Regions from separate parts of the Marinomonas algae genome, predicted to be linked through region 2. Evidence: predicted binding sites of a transcription regulator. Region 2 holds the regulator's gene; each other region holds the start of a gene.

Region 1 (2,182 bases), on a different contig from region 2:
TGCTCGATAGCCTGGGTTTACTTGACAGTTAGGGTCTGTGTTGATGCCTTGGGAAGAAGTCACACATTGACGGAAGTTTTCTTGCAGCGCCATTTCGACTACGGTTTCAAATGTGCCATCTTCATGTTCACGTTGAGAGACCACTTTTGCACCTACGAGATAAGCATCTACATAAGTTCTTAATTCATCGTTTTGAATAACCATATTGCTCAAGGAGCTAGAACCGTCGATTTTTAAGCCATAAACTCGTTCCGATAGGTTTCTATATGCATCCAGCATAGAGCTACGAAGTGTCATTATGCGAGCTTGAGATTTAGATAAACGCTTGTTGGTTGTTAAAGCCGCGTAGCCCGTCGCTGTTACGATAATAGGTTCTTGTTTGATGACGGCGATGGTGTTGTTGGCATTTACTGCACCATTTTGTGTGGTCTGAGTATTATAAGTATTGGCGGTGGTTGTGGAGCCAATATTTCCCACAGTATTGCCATTGCAAGGAGCAACAGAGGTGCATGTTTCGGTTGACCCTTGCTGATTTAGGTTTTGGCAGCCGGCAAGGATGATTGCGCCTATAGTTATTAATAGAATTCGTAATGATAGTGTCATTGTGTGCCCTTTAAATGGAAGTCCTTGCTGCAAATGTGACTATACAGGTATTCATCATAAATAAATTATTCTAAAAATACCTTTGCTTTTCAATATCTTTAATTTGCTCAATAAAATGTAAACCATTTTACGCTCCAGCGTCCATGTTTGCTCGTGTAAAAAGGTGCTTTTCTTGGCTTTCGGCACAAAAAAAATCATTTGAAGGAGTTTTTTTTAAAATTAGCTAACAATCTTCTGTATTAATAAGGTTTTAATGAGAAGGTTTGTTTACTTTTCTTGGCTATGTAAATTACCAGACTAATGGGTGTACACTGTTTTTTTATACAGTTATTCTTGGTGTTCAATGCCAATGTCCCGAAAAATTATTCATATAGATGCTGACTGCTTTTACGCGGCGATCGAAATGCGTGACGATCCTAGTTTGCGAGATATTCCCATTGCTATCGGCGGGCCAGTGGACCGTCGTAGTGTTTTGGCGACGGCAAATTATGCTGCCCGTGTTTACGGTGTTCGATCGGCGATGCCCACCTCTGTAGCTAAGCGACTTTGTCCTTCGTTGCTTGTTATTCCTGGAAATATGGCGAAATACCGAGAAGCTTCGCAGCAAATGCAGGCCATCTTTCGTGAGTTTACTCATATTATTGAGCCTTTATCCTTGGACGAAGCCTATCTTGATGTGACGGATTCAGAGCATTTTCAAGGTAGTGCGACTCGAATAGCGGAAAAGATTCGTGCTCGGATTTTTGAAGAGGTTGGAATCACTGTTTCTGCTGGGGTTGCCACTAATAAATTTATTGCCAAAGTCCAGACCTACTATACTGTTTGTCAATGTTTGACATGACTAAAAGCTACATAAATAAAGCTTTTGAGTTTGTGTCAGAGATTCCTGTGAAGTCTATTTCTGGAATTGGGCGAGTGGCACAAGAAAAGCTTGCTGGGCTTGGTGTGTATACTTGTGCAGATTTACAAAAGCAGGATTTTTCTGTGTTACAGAAAGTGTTCGGCAGTATGGCGTTTCGATTGTCTCAGCTTGCTTTGGGAGTAGATGAACGCCCTGTTGTGGTTTCTAGAGAAAGAAAAAGCATTTCAGTCGAGCGCACTTTTGATAAAGATTTATCAGATATGAAAGCATGCCGAGATGTTTTACCTATGCTGTTGGCTGAGTTAAAAAGGCGGATGATGGGTAAAGGCGTTGATTCTCAGTTAAGTAAGTACTATTTAAAATTGAAGTTTGATGACTTTAAGCAAACGACAATAGAACAGCCGATTAAAAGCAAATTAACCGATGAGATCTTTTTTTCTTTGCTAGCGCAGGCTTGCTCTCGGTCTCTACGTCCAGTGCGCTTAATTGGTGTTGGTTATAGGCTTTCCCCTCCAAAACCGCTGCAATTGAATTTTGAATTTTGATGTGCAGTGTAAATATTGATCATTTTTTGTGCGGCTGACTATACTCATTAGAATAACTTCTATGGGAGGTGTTCAAATGTTTAAGCAACATAATAAATATAATTACGTCCATATGAGTCAGCCTGACTCTTTGTCTCATCGGCTGCGCTTTGAAGTTGAGCAAACTTTGTCT
Region 2 (2,182 bases):
CGAAAGCGCCTGTCGCTGACTCAGAAGGTCGACCAACCATTATTCGTTATAGCCGTAAAACCAAAGAGCAATATGTTATGACGGAAGAAGAAGGGAAACCGACTGGCTGGAAAGCCTTTTATGTTGGCTCTAAATGGGTCATCGAGGAAGGCAAAAAGAAATGAGTGGTGTTAGCTTAGCAAGTTTAACCAATCAGAAAATTGATACAGCAAAACGTTTTATTCAGCAAAGCCAAGATATGGATGAGAAGTGGTTGAGTGTTGGGCTAGAAAGCTCAGCCATTTTTCAATTGAAAAGTGCATTGAATGGCTTGTTGAAGGAGATTTCAACTGCCTACTCGCTGTCAGGCTCTTTGGATGTTTCTGTGCTTATGAAAGAGGCAGAATCAAAACACATGGTAGTGCCGGCATTGAGTGAATTGGCAGATTTATATTCTCGCAAAGATTCTTGGTGTGCCCAATTAGAGCAAGCTTACCTTGCTCAGTTGGAGTGTCGCGCTGCTGTGTCTGTAATGGGCAGCGATAATCTTATTGGTCGCGGTAACGATGCGGGCGCTTCAGTGGGGTTCTATTTGGCGAATTTAGCTGAGTTGGTTTTGCGTTTTAGAGAAGAGTCATCAGAGTATTGAATATGAAAGAGTCCTACCTAGAAATTGTTGAGCTGGAGAATGGCGATATTGTGCTGAGACCAGCCAGTGAAGATGGTGAGGAAACGACACCGCTAGCAACATTGCAAATATCAGACGACACTCGATCTTATTTGAAGGATCGTTACTTCGAACTGGCAAAGTGTATGTTTCATGCAGGTATTGATTATGTTTATTCAGACGAATCTTTTTTTGATGAAGGTGCTGAATATCTTGAGAATGAAGAATTTCGACCAAAAATTCTGCATTAATTGATCGTTATTTGTTATTTAGAAAAGCGAAGCACATGCTTCGCTTTTCTATTGGTGTGGAAAAACTGTTAAAGGCCTTGTCTTATCACGCCGACAGACAGTCCCTCAATGGCAAAGTCTTCGCTTTCGAGATCAACAATGATGTCATTGTATTCTTCGTTTTCAGGAATCAGGCGAACGATGCTGCCTTTTTGCTCAAAGCGTTTTACTGTTACTTCATCGCCGATGCGTGCAACGACCACTTGGCCATTATGTACCGTACTGGTTTTGTGAACAGCGAGAAGGTCGCCTTCCATTATGCCGATGTTTTTCATGCTAGTTCCTGAGACAGATAGGAAGTAATCCGCCTGAGGTGAAAACATATTAGCTGGAATGTTGACATGAGAGTCAATGTTCTCTTGAGCAAGAATAGGGTAGCCGGCGGCAACTTTTCCAATGATTGGTAAGCCTAAATCTTCTGGCTCGTCATTGGAGGCTTCTTCAATGAGACGAATCCCACGAGAGGCGCCAGATAGCATTTCAATCGCCCCTTTTTTGGATAAGGCTTTTAAATGCTCTTCGGCAGCATTGGGTGATTTAAACCCAAGGCGGCGGGCGATTTCTGCTCTAGTAGGTGGAAACCCCGTTTCATTAATAAATTCACGAATGGTTTCTAGTACGTCAGATTGTCTTTTGGTTAATTTAATCATAAGGAGTCTGGTTGTTTATACAGTAACTGTTATTATATACAGCATTCTTAACTAATCTCAATAATATAAATGCTTTCAGACGAACTAAAAAAACAAATTCAACTCGCATATCGAGCTTCTTTGGATGCGAAGTCCCATAAACCAAGGGCTGGACAGCGCCAAATGATAGGCGCTATCGCTCGTACATTGGGAAATATTAAGCAAGGCTCGGAAGGTGAAAGGCTGGATGAAAAGCATGTTGCTGTTATTGAGGCTGGAACAGGAACCGGTAAAACGCTTTCATATTGTCTTGCCGCCATTCCAATTGCGAAAGCGCGTGGTTTAAAGCTGGTTATTTCAACAGCGACGGTTGCGCTGCAAGAGCAGATTCTCCACAAAGAGCTGCCTGATTTACTTGAGCATACCGAATTGAATTTCAAATATACCTTAGCTAAAGGGCGAGGCCGATATTTGTGTTTGAATAATTTAGAGGGCTTTTTAAGCTCAGAAGAGCAAGCAATTGATGATATGTTTGCAGGGCTTTTTGAGCAGCATTTACAGTCGGATGATGTGAATACCGCTTTATATCAAGAAATGGATGCGGCGTTAGAAGAAGG
Region 3 (2,182 bases), on a different contig from region 2:
TACCAAATCGCAAAATGTTTCCGTGACGAAGATTTACGTGCCGATCGTCAGCCAGAATTCACTCAGGTTGATATTGAAACTTCTTTCATGTCTGAAGAGCAGATCATGGGCATGACAGAAGAGATGATTACCGGTTTGTTTAAAGAGCTATTGAATGTCGATCTAGGGTCTTTCCCTCGCATGCCTTATTCAGAAGCAATGGAAACATACGGTAGCGATAAGCCAGACCTTCGTATTCCGCTAACAATCGTAACAGTTTCTGATTTGATGGCAGGCGTAGATTTCAAAGTCTTCTCTGGCCCAGCAACTGATCCAAAAGGTCGTGTTGCTGCACTTAAAGTGCCTGGTGGTAACGCGCTTACTCGTAAGCAAATTGATGACTACACTAAGTTTGTTGGCATTTATGGCGCGAAAGGCTTGGCTTACATCAAGGTAAATGATAAATCTAACCTTGAAGAAGGTTTGCAGTCTCCGATCGTTAAGTTCTTGCCAGTTGAAGTGCGCGAAGCACTTTTGACTCGTCTTGATGCTCAAGACGGCGATTTGATTTTCTTCGGTGCAGACTCTGAAAAAGTTGTAAATGAAGCGCTTGGTGCGTTGCGTTGCAAGTTGGGTGAAGACATGGATCTTTACACTTGCGAGTGGGCGCCTCTTTGGGTTGTTGATTTCCCAATGTTTGAAGAAACAAGTGATGGCGGCATTACAGCGATTCACCACCCATTTACAGCGCCTTCTTGCTCTCCAGAAGAGTTGAAAGCAAATCCATTGACAGCTTTGTCTCAAGCATACGACATGGTTCTTAATGGTACTGAGCTTGGTGGTGGTTCTATCCGTATTCACCAATCAGATATGCAAGAGTCTGTTTTCGAATTGCTAAATATTTCTAAAGAAGAGCAAGAAGAGAAATTTGGCTTCTTATTGGATGCGCTTAAGTTTGGTGCGCCACCACATGGCGGCTTAGCATTCGGTCTTGATCGTCTGGTTATGTTGATGACTGGTTCACAATCTATTCGTGATGTAATTGCTTTCCCTAAAACGCAAAGCGCGACTTGTTTGTTAACTCAAGCGCCGGGTGAAGTTAGCGAGAAACAGCTAAAAGAACTGAGTATTCGAGTAAGAAAACCCGTTACAGAATAGACTCTTTTCTCCTTTAAGCTGATTAAAAACAGTCAGTTATGTTAAAGGACTGCAAAAAAATCGTAAAAGGCCGCTTATTAGCGGCCTTTTTTTTATTTATAGATTGCATACTTACGAAAGGGCTGTTGAAATATACAGTAACAAAGAGAATAGAGAAAAACATGAGCGTCACTAGAATATTAGCGATTGACCCAGGTTCTCGCATTACTGGTTTCGGCATCCTTGATGTTGTGAATGGAAAAACAGTTTATGTGAACAGTGGTTGTATTCGTCTTCCTGATGAAGCTTTATCGGTTAGACTTAAGCATATTTTTAACAATGTTTCTGCCTTATTGGATGAATACAAACCGAATGAATTTGCGATTGAAGAAGTGTTTTTAGCAAAGAACGCAAATTCAGCATTAAAGCTTGGTCAAGCTAGAGGCGCTGCAATTGTTGCCGCTTCCATTCAAGAGTTGGATGTACATGAATATGCGGCTCGACGAGTGAAGCAGTCTGTCGTTGGTAATGGTAACGCTAACAAGGAACAAGTTCAGTTGATGGTTCAAATGTTATTGCAATTATCATCAAAGCCCCAAGCCGATGCCGCTGATGCTTTGGCCATTGCATTATGTCATGCAAACACTCGAACCTCTGGTGGCCTAGAATATGGTGTTGGTAAGCGAGCAGGGCGTGCCTCTAAACGCTGGACAGAACAAGATGTAAGGAAAGCTCTGTGATAGGAAGGATTGTGGGAACTTTGGTGGAAAAAACACCACCAGAGTTATTGGTTGATGTTAATGGCGTTGGGTATGAAATCAGCGCCTCTATGACAACGATTTATGACCTTCCTCAATTAGGTGGTCAAGTAACCTTGTTTACGCACTTTTTGGTGAAAGAAGACTCTCAAACTCTTTATGGATTTATAGATAAAAGCGAGAGAGCTTTATTTAGAGTGCTTATTAAAGTGAATGGGATTGGCCCTAAAATGGCGTTGGCTATCTTATCTAGTATGTCGTCTGAAGAGTTGGTTGCTAACGTTCAAGATTCAGATGTGACCGCCTTA
Region 4 (2,182 bases), on a different contig from region 2:
TTTAAATCACTCACTAAATCCACAATAACCAAGCCACCATCACGGGCGGTGAAATCTATGTCCGCTTCTGTCACCAACAAATCCAAGTTCAAAACATTACCATCGATGTTGAAGGTAATTTTGTTCTGCTGTGATTCTTCAAGCTGCTTTTTAACCTCTTGATTGACTTCCTCTTCACTCACTAAAAAGCTATTACAGCCGCCTAACAGTAAAGTGCTTGCTAATAAAGTCAGTGTTAAAGCTCGCTGAAAGATCTTCATTTACTTGCCTCACTCGATTCACTCTGTCGGTTCCAATTGGTATTACGCTCTTCATACCAAAACCGCATAAAATCTTCTGTCACCTTTTGCTCAATACCTACGGCTTCTTCTGTTGGGCAGAACAAAGACACGGTGAATATGTTGTAACCCTCTGGCGTCGTCGTGATTCGAACACGAGGTTCAGGGCCTGAAATTTTAATGTCCAAACGTTTTTCAATTAAGCTGTTGTAGCGAATCGCTACTTCATGGAAATGCTCACTGTATTCGCGAATTTTCTCCAGTATCTGCTCTTTAATCACAAATAAATTCACATCATCCGTATTACGTGAAATAGAGAAATTATGAGTAACGTAACGGCGCATATAATTCAGGTTTTGCACAGTATGAACGAGTAAAACACTGTTTGGCACTACGGTAGTACGACCTGTATATGCATAGCTACCGCCTTTTAAATCGACTTCAAACAGAGTCGTAGAAAGCCAATCGCTGTCGGTGACTTCACCTTCATAGTTGGCAATACGAATCCAATCACCTACTTGGTAAGGCCTTGTACTGGCCCGGTAAAAAGCACCCACAATGCAAGCTATAAACTCTTTCGTTGCAATGACCAATGCCACCATGAATGCTGCGATGGAAATGGCGATATTTTGAAGCTCAGACGACCAAATTAAAATAAAACCAACAACCAGAAAGAGGTTGAAAATATTGTCTACGGTGTTAATTCGCTGACGTTTTTTATCGTGTTCTATCGTCTGATTCAAACGAATTAGACGTTTTGTATAGCGTCTTACGACATAAAAAAGCAGTGCCCAAGCCACTGTTAAAGTCACTTCAATATGTTCAGTTACGACAGAAAAATCTAATTGGGATAAGTCGAATTGCATAAAAACCATTTCCTTTATCAAGAGCGCCACTTTAGCAATCATTGGCAAAATCAACAAACAAAAGCATTGGACAATAGAGAAAATAATACTGTATATTTATACAGTATTATTTTTGGAGGTGGATTATGCCTGTAATTACTCAATATGTTGTAGAACGTGATGGAATTGAAAAAATGACTTTTATTTTGAAAGCGGAAGCTGATGCCTACGATAAGCTTTTGGACACGGCCGAAGCGCTTTATGAAGTCTTGGACAGCAGCTCTCTTATGGATAACTCAACCCAAGTTGAAGCCTTATCCATGTACCTTGCAGAGAATAAAGACTCTCTTCTAGATATATTGGGGCCGAAAAAGAAAGCTCGACCAAGCACGAAAAAATCCAATGATAAAAATGTCGAAAAGAGCACACAGCTCGACTTAGCTGATGCTGCACCTAAAAAGCCATTAGAAGACTTAATCATAGAACCCGATGAAGAAAGCTTTTATGAAGAAGAGGAAACTACCGTCATCTTCGATCAGGACGAGGCCAGTGATTTCGTAGAAAGTGATGCCGCTTAGGAATAAAACTTACAAATAAAAAACGAAATGTGTACAAAACCCCATTAAAAGGTTCATATTTTGATCTAATTGGTAAATAATTAGCAAACAAAATGAACAGCTGTATTTTAATAGGGATAAAAAATGTACCTCGCCGTCATATTGATTCTTTTAGTGGGCTTCAGTCTATGCTCTATGTATTACATTTATACGTACAGAGGCAGCGTTCGATACGCCAACTGGACTGAATATTTACGAAAAGGTTGGCCGATTTTTGCACCACTTAACTGCTTGCTGTATTTGTTTTCATCTAAAGCTGTCCGTCGCCCAATTATTGATACCTTGCAATACAAAGAACTTGATGAGCTACGAGCTAATTGGGAAGTAATACGAGATGAAGCATTGGCTCTCCAACAGGAAGGAGAGCTAGAAAGCATCAATACTCTTGGCTCAGATGCCTATTATGACGTTGGCTTTAGAACCTTCCATAAATACGGATGGC

The links. The regulator LexA, encoded in region 2, represses DNA repair genes until DNA is damaged. The targets are predictions, from matches to a motif close to TACTGTNTANNTANACAGTA.
Region 1: the regulator LexA is predicted to act here: its motif matches at 913-932, upstream of dinB (DNA polymerase IV).
Region 3: the regulator LexA is predicted to act here: its motif matches at 1,258-1,277, upstream of ruvC (crossover junction endodeoxyribonuclease RuvC).
Region 4: the regulator LexA is predicted to act here: its motif matches at 1,231-1,250, upstream of ACMUMQ_RS03810 (YebG family protein).

What each region holds. Positions count from the first base shown of each region.
Region 1 is NZ_JBLIXK010000003.1:262,193-264,374, forward strand. It holds gene ACMUMQ_RS07520 (LPP20 family lipoprotein) at 1-603, opposite strand, end outside; gene dinB (DNA polymerase IV) at 953-1,444, shown strand; gene ACMUMQ_RS07530 (DinB/UmuC family translesion DNA polymerase) at 1,441-2,010, shown strand; gene ACMUMQ_RS07535 (hypothetical protein) at 2,087-2,182, shown strand, end outside.
Region 2 is NZ_JBLIXK010000006.1:80,898-83,079, reverse strand. It holds gene topA (type I DNA topoisomerase) at 1-164, shown strand, start outside; gene ACMUMQ_RS10145 (DUF6586 family protein) at 161-628, shown strand; gene ACMUMQ_RS10140 (hypothetical protein) at 631-897, shown strand; gene lexA (transcriptional repressor LexA) at 966-1,586, opposite strand; gene dinG (ATP-dependent DNA helicase DinG) at 1,656-2,182, shown strand, end outside.
Region 3 is NZ_JBLIXK010000010.1:39,567-41,748, reverse strand. It holds gene aspS (aspartate--tRNA ligase) at 1-1,137, shown strand, start outside; gene ruvC (crossover junction endodeoxyribonuclease RuvC) at 1,299-1,856, shown strand; gene ruvA (Holliday junction branch migration protein RuvA) at 1,853-2,182, shown strand, end outside.
Region 4 is NZ_JBLIXK010000001.1:810,136-812,317, forward strand. It holds gene ACMUMQ_RS03800 (DUF1439 domain-containing protein) at 1-260, opposite strand, end outside; gene ACMUMQ_RS03805 (mechanosensitive ion channel family protein) at 257-1,144, opposite strand; gene ACMUMQ_RS03810 (YebG family protein) at 1,270-1,701, shown strand; gene ACMUMQ_RS03815 (aspartyl/asparaginyl beta-hydroxylase domain-containing protein) at 1,825-2,182, shown strand, end outside.